DNA from 3 places in the Mesorhizobium sp. B2-5-3 genome. Region 2 is predicted to be linked to each of the others. Evidence: predicted binding sites of a transcription regulator. Region 2 holds the regulator's gene; each other region holds the start of a gene.
What was found. Region 2 encodes PhoB, which activates phosphate uptake and scavenging genes when phosphate is short. Its sites were predicted from a motif close to TGTCATNNANCTGTCAT; they were not measured.
Positions count from the first base shown of each region.

Region 1: the regulator PhoB is predicted to act here: its motif matches at 2,028-2,044, upstream of FJ867_RS07465 (RNA degradosome polyphosphate kinase).
Region 3: the regulator PhoB is predicted to act here: its motif matches at 2,504-2,520, upstream of FJ867_RS03395 (PhoX family phosphatase).

Region 1 is NZ_VFUS01000003.1:13,122-17,277, forward strand. Features, by position in the region: gene FJ867_RS07450 (TIGR02117 family protein) at 1-441, shown strand, start outside; gene FJ867_RS07455 (FAD-dependent monooxygenase) at 476-1,699, opposite strand; gene FJ867_RS07460 (zinc-finger domain-containing protein) at 1,718-1,963, opposite strand; gene FJ867_RS07465 (RNA degradosome polyphosphate kinase) at 2,164-4,156, shown strand, end outside.
Region 2 is NZ_VFUS01000001.1:60,987-65,142, forward strand. Features, by position in the region: gene xylF (D-xylose ABC transporter substrate-binding protein) at 1-411, opposite strand, end outside; gene FJ867_RS00305 (ROK family protein) at 671-1,912, shown strand; gene phoB (phosphate regulon transcriptional regulator PhoB) at 1,920-2,609, opposite strand; gene phoU (phosphate signaling complex protein PhoU) at 2,629-3,336, opposite strand; gene pstB (phosphate ABC transporter ATP-binding protein PstB) at 3,362-4,156, opposite strand, start outside.
Region 3 is NZ_VFUS01000001.1:639,672-643,827, reverse strand. Features, by position in the region: gene FJ867_RS03400 (NAD(P)/FAD-dependent oxidoreductase) at 1-379, shown strand, start outside; gene FJ867_RS03395 (PhoX family phosphatase) at 439-2,442, opposite strand; gene FJ867_RS28645 (hypothetical protein) at 2,774-3,229, shown strand; gene FJ867_RS03380 (response regulator transcription factor) at 3,420-4,076, opposite strand; gene FJ867_RS03375 (sensor histidine kinase) at 4,073-4,156, opposite strand, start outside.

The DNA.
Region 1 (4,156 bases), on a different contig from region 2:
TCCGACGCGCCCGAGGTGCGCTACATCGTCTTCGGCTGGGGCGGCCGCGCCTTCTACCTGGAGACGCCGACCTGGTCACAGCTGAAGGCGATGCCCGTATTCAAGGCCCTGACGCTTGACGCTTCAGTGATGCATGTCGAGGTCGCCGGCGATATCTCCGGACCCGACGTTGCCGGCTTCGACATCCCGGAAGACCGCTTTGCCGCATTGCTCGACTTCATCGATGCGAGTTTTCAGCAAGGACCAGGCGGGCCGATCGTCATCGCAGGGGCCGCCTATTCCAATTTCGACCGCTTCTATGAGGCGAACGGCCATTTCAATGCGCTGGCCGGCTGCAACACCTGGACCGCGGCCGCCTTGCGAACCGCCGGCCTGCGCACCGGTTGGTGGAACCCGTTGCCGGTCTCGCTCGGGTGGTCGTTGAGGCTGTATAATTGCTAGGTCGCGCAGATAACGCCAACGCCTCGTTCGAGTTCTAGGCCCGCCACCCATAAAGCCAGTCCAAATCCGCGGCGAGCTTCTCCGGCGCCCGCATTTTCAGGAAAAGGTTGCGCGCCAACGCCACCGGACCCCAGGCATGCCAGGCAAGGCGGTTGAGGGCGCCGCGACGTGCCACTCTCACGACGCGCGGCCGGCGCAGGCCTTCCCAGATTTGAAGACTTCCGGCGAGATCGGCAGGGGAGGCGGCCATGACGTCGGCAAGCGTGGCGGCATCCTCGATGGCCATCGCGGCGCCCTGTGCCGCGAACGGCGTCATGGCATGCGCCGCGTCGCCGACCAGCGCGATGCGGCCCGACCTTACCCATGGCTGCTTCTGATCGACCGTATGGATCGGCCAGGCCGCCCACGGGCCGGCCAACTCCGCAAGCCTTGCCAGCGCCGGCGCGGTGCGGCGCATGGCGCCGGCCAGGATTGCGGGATCGGCATGGCCGGACCAGCCTTCGGCGATACGCTCGCCCCTGGTGAAAGCGACGAGGTTGATGGCGCTGCCCTTGCTGACGGGATAGGCGACCATGTGAAAGCCGGGATGCAGGAAGGTGGTGACGCAGTCCGGCGCACCGATCTCTGCAAAAGCTTGCCCGGCAGGACTGTCTGCGCTGACGGTTGCCCGCCAGGCCAGTTCGCCGGAGAAGTGGCTTTTCGCAAGCCTGGTTTTCCTTCCTTGGTCGGCAAGTCCGCGCATCGACGACCAGACGCCATCGGCGCCGACCAGAAGGAAACCTTCCGCCGCGACGAGCCTGCCACCCACATCGGCTGCCGCGGTGACGCCTGAACTGCTGATCGTGACGCTGCCAAGGCGCGCACCAGTAGTGAGATGAACATCGGGCATGGCAGCCACGCGCGCCATCAGCGCGTTTTGCAGGTCCGCTCGATGCGCCACGAGGTAGGGCGCACCCCAGCGCGCCTCGCCGGCTCGTCCAAAAGGTACGCGCGCCAGTTCGCCCAAGGTTGCCGCATCCTTCAGCACCACGGCTTCCGGCCTGACGGCATTGGGAAGAAGTGCGTCGAGTACGCCGAGCTCACGCAGGATGCGTGTCGCGTTGGGCGAAAGCTGGATGCCGGCGCCCGCCGCTTCTAGGCGCTGCGCCTGTTCGAAGATCCGTACGGGATAGCCCCGCTCGGCGAAAGCCAACGCCGCGGTCAGCCCGGCAATACCCGCCCCGGCGATGATGACTTGCCGGGACTGTGCGTCTGCCATTGGCCGGGCCGCTGGAAGTCAGGCGGCCTGGTCGATGTAGAGGCAGCCGGCCGGCAGCGTTTCCATCGCCGTCAGCTTCGGCGAATAGCGGTAGAGCGTCGAGCAGTAGGGGCAGACCTTCTCATTGTCGTCGCCCATATCGAGAAACACATGCGGATGGTCGAAAGGCGGGTTGGCGCCGGTGCACATGAATTCCTTGACTCCGATATCGATCGCCGGATGGCCCGCATCGTTCTGGAAATGGGGAATGGAACCGCCTGCCATCGTCGTCTCCTTTAGCGCAGTCTGCTCAGCGTTTGGATCATAACCGGCCTGTTTGCAAGTTCGATGAAATGAAACTGTCGCAAAAGCCTGTCAGAGGATAAGTTAAGCCGGTTAACCGGCTGGAGCATCGCGGCCAGGCGCAACAGCCTGGGCGCCGCCCGAAAGCGGCGAAGCAACCAGACGTGGGAAGAGCAGGAACCATGAACGAACTGAAGCCGGTCCAGAGCGAGTTCATCAATGCGGAAGCGGCAAGCCCGGAAGGCAATCCGGATCGTTTCGTCAATCGCGAGTTCTCCTGGTTGCAGTTCAACCGCCGCGTGCTCGAGGAATCGCAGAACACAAACCATCCGCTGCTGGAGAGGGTACGTTTCCTGTCGATCTCCGCGGCCAATCTCGATGAGTTCTTCATGGTGCGCGTCGCCGGCCTGGCCGGCCAGGTTCGCGAAGGCATCGTGTTGAGAAGTCCGGACGGGCGTACCCCCGAACAGCAGCTCGAACAGCTGCTGCGCGAGGTCGAACGGTTGCAGGAAGACCAGCAGAAAAGCCTTTCGGCGCTGACCGTGCTGCTCAACAAGGAAGGCATCGAGAGCATCACCCGCGACGCGCTGACCAAGGACGAGAAGGCCTGGCTGGAGGAGCACTTCCAGGACCAGGTGTTTCCTGTTCTCACGCCATTGTCGATCGACCCGGCGCATCCGTTCCCGTTTATCCCCAATCTCGGCTTCTCGATGGCGCTGCAGCTTCGCCATCGCAAGAACGGCGAGGAGATGAGCGCGCTCTTGCGCCTGCCGGTGGCGCTGAAGCGTTTCATCCGTTTGCCGGACCGCAAGCACCATGTCCGCTTCATCCCGCTGGAAGAGGCGGTCGGCCTTTACATCGGCAAGTTGTTCCCGGGTTACGAGGTCAAGGGCTCCGGCACGTTCCGCATCATTCGCGACAGCGACATCGAGGTCGAGGAGGAATCGGAAGATCTCGTGCGCCTGTTCGAGACCGCGCTAAAGCGCCGCCGCCGCGGCTCCGTCATTCGCATCGAGTTCGACATGCTCATGCCGGCCGAACTGCGCGAATTCGTCGCCGGCGAACTCGGCGTTTCGTCGAGCCGCATCAGCGTCCTGACCGGCCCGCTGGCGCTCAGCCAGATTTCGGAGATCGTCGCCGTTGCCCGCGACGACCTCAAATTCACGCCCTACAATCCGCGTTTCCCCGAGCGCATCCGCGAGCATGGCGGCGATTGCTTCGCCGCTATCCGCGAGAAGGACATCATCGTCCACCACCCCTACGAATCCTTCGACGTCGTGGTGCAGTTCCTGCGCCAGGCGATGGCCGACCCGGAAGTGGTGGCGATCAAGCAGACGCTTTACCGCACCTCCAATGACAGCCCGATCGTGCGTGCGCTGGTCGACGCGGCCGAGGCCGGCAAGTCGGTGACCGCGCTGGTCGAGCTCAAGGCGCGCTTCGACGAGGAGGCCAACATCCGCTGGGCGCGCGACCTCGAGCGCGCCGGCGTCCAGGTCGTGTTCGGCTTCCTCGAGCTCAAGACCCACGCCAAGATGTCGCTGGTGGTGCGGCGCGAGGACGGCAAGCTGCGCAATTATGTGCATCTGGGCACCGGCAATTACCATCCGGTGACCGCGCGCATCTACACCGACCTGTCCTTCTTCACCACCGATGCAACGATCGCACGCGATGTCGCCCAGCTTTTCAACTTCATCACCGGCTATGCCGAGCCGACCGCCGAAATGCGGCTGGCGATCTCGCCCTTCACGCTGAGGAACCGTATCCTGCAGCACATCTCCGATGAGGTCGCCCACGCGCTCGAGGGACGGCCGGCACGCATCTGGATGAAGATGAACGCCCTTGTCGATCCGATCATCATCGACGCGCTCTACGACGCCAGCCGAGCGGGCGTCGAGATCGACCTGGTCGTGCGCGGCATATGCTGCCTGCGGCCGCAGGTGCCGGGCCTGTCGGAAAACATCAGGGTCAAGTCGATTGTCGGCCGTTTCCTCGAGCACAGCCGCATCTATTGCTTCGGCAATGGCTACGGCCTGCCGTCGGACGAGGCCGTCGTCTACATCTCCTCGGCCGACCTCATGCCGCGCAACCTCGACCGCCGCGTCGAGACCATGGTGCCGATCACCAACCCAACCGTGCATGAACAGGTGCTGGGCCAGATCATGCTCGGCAACATCA
Region 2 (4,156 bases):
GGCCTGCATGCGGCCGACTTCCTTGTTGTCGAAGGTCAGATAGAAGACGTCCTTGTTCTCGATCAGGCGGTCATAGCCGACGACCGGAATGCCTTCGTCGAGCGCCTTCTGCACCGCCGGGCCGATGGCGGAGGCGTCCTGCGCCAGGATGATCAGCGAATTGGCGCCCTGGGAGATCAGGCTCTCGACGTCGGTGAGCTGCTTGCCGGGATTGGACTGGGCGTCGGCGGAAATATACTTGTCGCCGGCGGCTTCGATCGCCTTCTTCATGGCGGCCTCGTCGGTCTTCCAGCGCTCTTCCTGGAAGTTCGACCAGGAAACGCCGATGACCTTGTCCTTCGCCTGCGCGACCGACGCGAGCGTCAGCGACATGGCGACACCCGCCAGGATGGCGGCTGTGAATCTCTTCATCTTAATCCTCCCTGCGCCGCGTATGGCGCGACCAAACAGGCCCGTAGGCCGGCACAAAGGCTCTATTTTTTCGAGCCTCGAAAAAACACTGGTCCATCGTCGGAACGCTGTCAACGTCGATTCTGATGTATTTTGATGTCCTCGTGAATTTTTTTCGAGCTCCGGAATAAATAATGACAGCCAAGGCCGGTTCTGCCAGTATTTGACGGTCGTCGGGATCCTGGGGAGAGAACGCGGCGACGGGGAGGATGCGAGAAACATGTCGGTCGGAATCCGCCACGACGATTTGCGCCGACGCAACCGGGCGATGGTGATCGCGGCCGTGCGCCGTGCCGGGCAGCCCTCGCGCACCGAGATTGCCGCGACCACCGGGCTCAGCCATTCCACCATATCGGCGATCTCCTCCGACCTGATTGGCGAAGGCATCCTGGCGCAGAGCAAGCCGAGCGAGGCCGGTGCGCTGAAACGCGGCCGGCCGCAGGTCGGCCTCAGCCTCAACCCTGAAGCCGCGGCGGTGATGACCGTGGTGCTGTCGCTGAATTTTCTCTCCGTCGCCGTCATCGACTATGCCGGCCAGGTGATATCTGAAGAGCAGCGCCGGCTGGACACGCTCACCCTGTCGCGCGAGGCGCTGATCGGCGAATGCGTGGCCATCGTCAGGCGGCGGTTCGAGGATCCCGACCTCGACGTCGGCAGCATCGCCCGTATCGCGCTGGCGATCCAGGGCATCACCGACACGGATGCGCGCACCATGCTGTGGTCGCCGATCACGCCGCAGACCGACATCGCCTTCGCCGACATACTGGAGGCCGAGTTCGGCATTCCCGCCACCATGGAGAACGATTGCAACATGATGGCGGTGGCGCTGCGCTGGCGCGATCCCCAGCGCTACCGCGACGACTTCATCGCCATCCTTTTGTCGCACGGCATCGGCATGGGCTTGGTGCTGAAGGGTGAACTGTTCACCGGCACCCATTCATCCGGAGGCGAGTTCGGCCACATGATCCATCGCCCCGGCGGGGCGCTCTGCCGCTGCGGGCGGCGCGGCTGCGTCGAGGCCTATGCCGGCAACTATGCCATCTGGCGCAACGCGAGGCAGCTTGGCGAGGACACCGAGCCCGTCGACGTCAGCGACGCCGACATGCGCACCCTGGCGGCCTCGGCGCGCGAAAAGGACGGGCCGGAGCGCGAAGCCTACCGCAAGGCCGGCGAGGCGCTGGGTTACGGCCTTGGCAGCCTGTTCGCGCTGATCGATCCGGCGCCGGTCGCCATGGTCGGCGTCAGCGCCGCCGCCTTCGACCTGATCGAGCCGGCTCTGCGCGAGGCCATTGCCCAGACCGCCGGCGGCCAGCACTCGAAATCGATTTCCTTCGACACCGAGCCGAACGAACTGCCGCTGATCCGCGAGGGCTGCGCCATGCGCGCGCTGACCTTCGTCGACCAGGAGATTTTCGCGCCGGGGGCACAGGCGAAATCAGGCGTGGGCGAGAACGTTGCGTGACATATCCCTAGTCTTCGCGAATCGCATACCCCGCGCCCCGAATGGTGCGGATCACGTCAGGCATGCGGCCGTTGTTGACCGCCTTGCGCAGCCGGCCGACATGCACGTCCACGGTGCGCTCGTCGATATAGATCGTTTCGCCCCAGACATTGTCGAGCAGTTGGCTGCGCGAGAACACGCGGCCGGGATGTCGCATCATGAATTCGAGCAGGCGGAACTCGGTCGGCCCGAGCCGGATCTCGCTTTTCTTGCGGTAGACCCGGTGCGATCCACGGTCGAGCACGATGTCGCCGACCTTGAGCACGCTGGACAGAACTTCGGGCTTGGCGCGGCGCAGCAGCGCCTTGACGCGTGCCATGAATTCCGGCGTTGAGAACGGCTTGACCAGATAGTCGTCGGCGCCGGTGGAGAGACCGCGCACCCGGTCGCTTTCCTCGCCGCGCGCCGTCAGCATGATGATCGGCAGCCGCTCGGTCTCGGGCCGCATGCGGAGACGGCGGCAGAGCTCGATGCCGGACACCGCCGGCACCATCCAGTCGAGCACAAGAAGGTCAGGGACATTCTCCTGCAAGCGGATCTCGGCTTCGTCGCCGCGCGTCACCACCTCTACCTGATAACCCTCCGATTCCAGATTGTAACGGAGCAGCACACCCAGCGGCTCCTCGTCCTCCACCACCATGATGCGTGGCGCGATCATCGACTGGTCACCCCTGCCGTCAAGCCGCTGGCGCCGACATCGCCGTCTCGTCCTGCTTCGGGCGATTGGCGGGCAATTGCGTGCCGGTCAGCACATAATAGGCATTTTCGGCAATGTTGGTCACGTGATCGCCGATGCGCTCGAGATTCTTGGCGCAGAACAAAAGATGCGTGCAGGCGGTGATGTTGCGCGGATCCTCCATCATGTAGGTCAGCAGCTCGCGGAAGACCGACGTGTATTTGACGTCGATGCGTTCATCGTCGGCGCGCAGCTTGGCAAGTGCCGCGGCATCGCGCGCCGCATACTCCTCGATCACGCCTTGGACCTGGATCAGCACAAGCTGCGCCATGGCGTCGATGGAGTGCGACAGGTCGCGCGGCGTGGCGGCAAGGCCGACGGTGCCGACGCGCTTGGCGATGTTCTTGGCGAGATCGCCGATGCGTTCGAGATCGCCCGCCATGCGGATCGAGCCGACGACATGGCGCAGATCGTCCGCCATGGGCTGCCGCTTGGCGATCAGGGTGATGGCGCGGTCGTCGAGTTCGCGCTGGCGCGCATCCATGATCGCGTCGTCGGAGACGACGCGCTGGGCGAGCGCGTTGTCGGAATTCAGGAGCGCCTTGGTCGCGCCGCCGACCATCGATGAGGCGAGATCGCCCATGTCGCGGATCAGCCTGCTGATCTGTCCGAGATCTTCGTCAAAGGCTGCGACTGTGTGTTCGGCCATGATCTTGGTCCTCGTATGCCTGGGATCAGCCGAAGCGGCCGGTGATATAGTCCTGCGTGCGCTTCTCGCGGGGCGACGTGAAGATCTTCTCGGTGCGGTCGAACTCGACCAGCTCGCCCAGATACATGAAGGCGGTCTGCTTCGACACGCGCGCCGCCTGCTGCATGTTGTGGGTGACGATGACGATCGTATAATCGGCCTGCAACTCGTCGATCAGCTCCTCGATCTTGGCGGTCGACAGCGGATCGAGCGCCGAGGCAGGCTCGTCGAGCAGGATGACCTCCGGCTTCACCGCCACCGTGCGGGCGATGCAGAGGCGCTGCTGCTGGCCGCCCGAAAGGCTGAGGCCGCTGGCGTTGAGCTTGTCCTTGACCTCGCTCCACAGTGCCGCGCGCTTCAGCGCCTGCTCGACACGGCCGTCCATCTCCGCCTTGCTGAGCTTCTCATAGAGCCTGACGCCGAAGGCGATGTTCTCGTAGATCGACATCGGGAACGGCGTCGGCTTCTGGAACACCATGCCGATCTTGGTCCTGAGCAGGTTGAGATCCTGCGAACGGTCGAGGATATTCTGGCCGTCGAGCAGCACCTGGCCCTCGGCGCTCTGCCTCGGGTAAAGCTCGTAGATGCGGTTGAAGACGCGCAGCAGCGTCGACTTCCCGCAGCCCGAAGGCCCGATGAAGGCGGTGACGCTGCGCTCGGGCAGCGACAGGCTGATATCCTTCAGCGCCTTCGACTGGCCATAGTAGAAATTGAGGCCCTTGACCTCGATCTTGGCTTTCTCGACCGCGACTTCGGGCGTATTCAACTCGGTGGACAACAT
Region 3 (4,156 bases), 580 kb from region 2:
GACCACCGACTACACAGCGATCGCCGCCGACGAGGGCGCGATCGACGCCATCCGCGCGGGCAGGATCACCGTCGTGCCGGGGGTGCGAGAATTCACCCGCGACGGCGTCATCCTGGCCAATGGCAGCCTGATCGATCCCGACATCGTCATTGCCGCGACGGGCTACCGCACCGGGCTTGAGCAGATGGTCGGCAATCTCGGCGTGCTCGACGGCAAGGGCGTTCCGGTCTTCAACGGCGGCGATGCGGATCCGAAACTGCCTGGCCTCTGGTTCACCGGCATGCGGCCGAGCATCCGCGGCTGCTTCGCCAATGCCGCCATCCAGGCCAAGGCGATCGCCGAGCGGATTGCCCGGCGGATCGCCAATTCGGGCCGCTGAACCGGGCTGGAGGTTCGTTTTACGCGTCGGACGGAACCCCACTTTCCTGGAATTGCCCTCTAAATCGCGATCTTGCCGCCGCCTTGCCTGGTAATGGCGACGACCGCCGGCCGCACCGGCATGTCCGGCTTGAAATCGGGCCAGCGCGTCGACGGATCCTCATAATAGGACGGGCGGCCGAACGCCTCCCAATCCTCGCCGCCGTCGCCTGGATGCTGGACGGCGACGAAGGCGGTCTGATCGTCGGGCGCAAACAGCGGCCCGCACATTTCAGCGCCGATCGGCACGCGGAAAAACAGTTTTGACGTCGCGCGCGCGGGCCCTTCGGTGTCGACCGCCCACAGGCCGTCAGTGCGGCCGGTAGCCTTCGGCCCTTGGCCGTCGGTGGCGACCCACAGGCGCCCGGCTGAATCGACCGCGCAATTGTCGGGCATGCCGAACCAGCCATTGGCCGTGGTGGCGGTGGAGAAGGTGGCGCCGACATCGGCAACCGCCGGATCGCCGCATTTCAGGAGCACCTCCCATCTGCCCCTGGTGCCGGCGAAATCGCCGCCGTCCTCCGATATCTCGATGATATGGCCGAAGGCGTTGTCGGCGCGCGGGTTGGCGGCGTCGACCTGGTCGGCCTTGCGCTTGGAATTGTTGGTCAGCATGACATAGACCTTGCCGTTGACACGATTGGGCTGGATGTCCTCGGGGCGGTCCATCTTGGTGGCGCCGAGCAGGTCGGCGGCACGCCGCGTCTCGATCAACACGTCGGCCTGGCCGGCAAAGCCGTTCTCGGCCGTCAGCGGGCCCTGGCCGAAGACGATCGGCAGCCATTCCACCGTACCGTCCGCGGCGAATTTGGCGACATGCAGCGTGCCGTCATCGAGCAGGTTCATGTTGGCGGCGCGGTCGTCCGGATCGAAACGGCCCGCGGTGACGAATTTGTAGACGTACTCGAAGCGCTCGTCGTCGCCGAGATAGAAGACGACGCGGCCATCCTTGGCGATGATCGATTCGGCGCCTTCATGCTTGAAGCGGCCCATTGCGGTGCGCTTCCTCGGCGTGGATGTCGGATCGTTGACGTCGACCTCGACGATCCAGCCGAAACGGTTGGGCTCGTTCGGCTCCTTGGCGAGGTCGAAACGATCGTAATGCGCGCCCCATTCATAGGCGCCTTCCGGAATGCCGAGGCGCTTGTAATTGGCGGCTTCCTTATGGCCTTCCGGCAGTTCACCGGAGAAATAGCCGTGGATGTTCTCCTCGGCCATGACATAGGTGCCCCAAGGCGTGACGCCGCCGGCGCAGTTGTTGAATGTGCCGATGACCTTGGTGCCGGATGGGTCGGCATTGGTCTTGACGCGGTCATGACCGGCGACCGGGCCCGACAGCGCCATTTCGGTGTTGGAGGTGATGCGGCGGTTCAACTTGCCGTCGCGCACCACCTGCCACTTGCCGCCTTCCTTGCGGATCTCGACGATGGTGCCGCCATGTGCCGCCATCTCGACATCGACCTGCTCCTTCGAGAGCGGCGCGAGTTCGGCCGCCTTCTTGCCGTCCTTCTCGACGATCTTGGCGATGCCCGGGAACATCAGATGCGGATTGGTGTATTCGTGGTTGACGACCAGCAGCCCGTGCTCGGCGGAGCCATCGATCCCGATATAGCCGACATAGTCATTGTTGTAGCCGAATTGTCTTGCCTGGGCCTCAGCCGACTGCCTGGCCGGGTCGAACTCCGGCGAATCGGCAAACAGCGGATCGCCCCAGCGCAACAGCACGTCAGCATCGTAGCCCGGCGCGACATGGTGCTTGTCGTCGATACCGGCTTCGAGTTCCTCGAACGAGAAGGCGGAGCCCTCGGCGGCACGCGCATCGTCGGCGGCCACGAGCGCCAGCGGGCTGACGGTGGCGGCAATGGCAGAGACGGCCAGCGAGCCCTTGAGGAAGGCGCGGCGGGAAAACCGTTCGGCAATGATTTCGCCCATGGTGCGGTTTTCGGTGGGGTTGGTCGCCGGACCGTCGTTTTCCTCAAGCAGGCTGGTGCGGAATCGGGCGTCGGGCGAGCGATGGTCGGTCATGGTCTGCCTCTGGCTGGATGGCTGGAGCGTGTCACGCGTTTCGACCCCTTATAGACGATCGGTCACACTTTCGTGACATTCGTGCACCCGCCAGCTTGACCGCGAACCTCGCGCCACATCCGGTTTGAAACTCGGACCAAGGTCCTAAACCGATCGGGGCGAAGGTCCGGATTGCCGCGGCATCGGTCGTGGGCCACTTACACGAACACGCCATGTCGCCGATGGTCGCGTACCTGCACGAGATGGCCTCTGAATTTTGCCGGTCCGATCAAGTGAGGGACTGATGCGCAGCTCGATCATGGCTCATTGTTGCTGGCTGGCCCTGAGAGCAGTGCCGGCACTGGCGCTGACCATAGCCCCCTATCACCTCGATTTTCACGGTTCCGCCGCAGGCATTGTCGCGTCCAGCGCCCAAGCCAAGCCTGGCGGGAACAGCGGCAATGGCGGTGGTGGCGGTAACGGCAATGGCGGCAATGGCGGCAATGGAAATAACGGCGGCGGCAACAATGGCAACGCCGGAGGCAACAATGGCAACGCTGGCGGCAACGGGAACAATGGCGGCGGCAACAACGGCAAGGGGAAGGGTGCCAACAGCTCCGGCAAGCATGTGAACGCAACAACCGGCGATCGTGTCGAAATAGACGACAACAAGATCGTGGTGCAGCACCCTAACGGCTTCGGGGAAGAGATCGAGAAGGGTCGCTTCAAAATGACCGACGCTCTGGGCCGCACGATCGTCGAGCGCCCTGCGACGGCGGCGGATATAAGCCGCCTCAAGGGGTTGTAGAGCGGGCAATAGGCATCGCCCGCTTTACGTGTCACCTCCGCCGCCCCCCGGCGGAGGTGACCTTGTCGCTCCGGCCCCGTATAGGGGCCGTCTTTTTTGCCCTGGAGCGTTCCGCTGCTGCACCGCGCTTCAGGTTTTCATTTATGCGTGTCGTTATCCCAAACCGGGGATCCCTTGCGGCCGACCAGGATTAGCTGCCGGCCCGATCCCGCGCTTCGCGCATCAGCAGCGCCGCCTCGGTGCGATTGCGGACGTTGAGCTTGGACAGCACACCGGTCATGTGATGCTTGACCGTTTTTTCCTGCAGTGCCAGCCGCAGCGCCACTTCCTTGTTGCTCAGCCCTTCCGCCACCAGCTGCAGGATCTCGGCCTCGCGTCCGGTGAGCTGACGCAGACGATCCGTCCTGCCGTTGGCCGGCTGCAGCGATTGCAGGTCCGAAAGCAGGCGGGCCGACAGGGTCGGCGACACATAGGTCTCGCCGGCCGCTACACCATTCAGGATTTCGGCCAGCATGCGCGAGCCGACCCCCTTCAGCACATAGCCGCGCACACCGGCGTTCAGCGCCCGCGCCACGTCGGCATTGGCCTCCGAGACCGTCAGCATGACGATCTTCTGTCCGGGATTGGCACCCAGTATGCCGGCCACCGACGCAAGGCCGTCACCCGGCATGCTGATGTCGAGCAGCAATATGTCGGGCTGCAAAGTCGAGGCGATGCGTTCGGCATCCTGCGCAGTGGCGCCCTGGGCCACCATTTCGAAGCCGCCGATCTCCGACAGGCTGCGGGTAACGCCTTCGCGAAACAGCGGGTGGTCGTCGACAATGGCGACACGGATGGTACCGATCATGGTTGATCCTCGACGGCTAGCGTAATCATCAATCGTGTTCCCTGTGGCCCGGTCGTGGTCTCGAACTGGCCACCAATGCT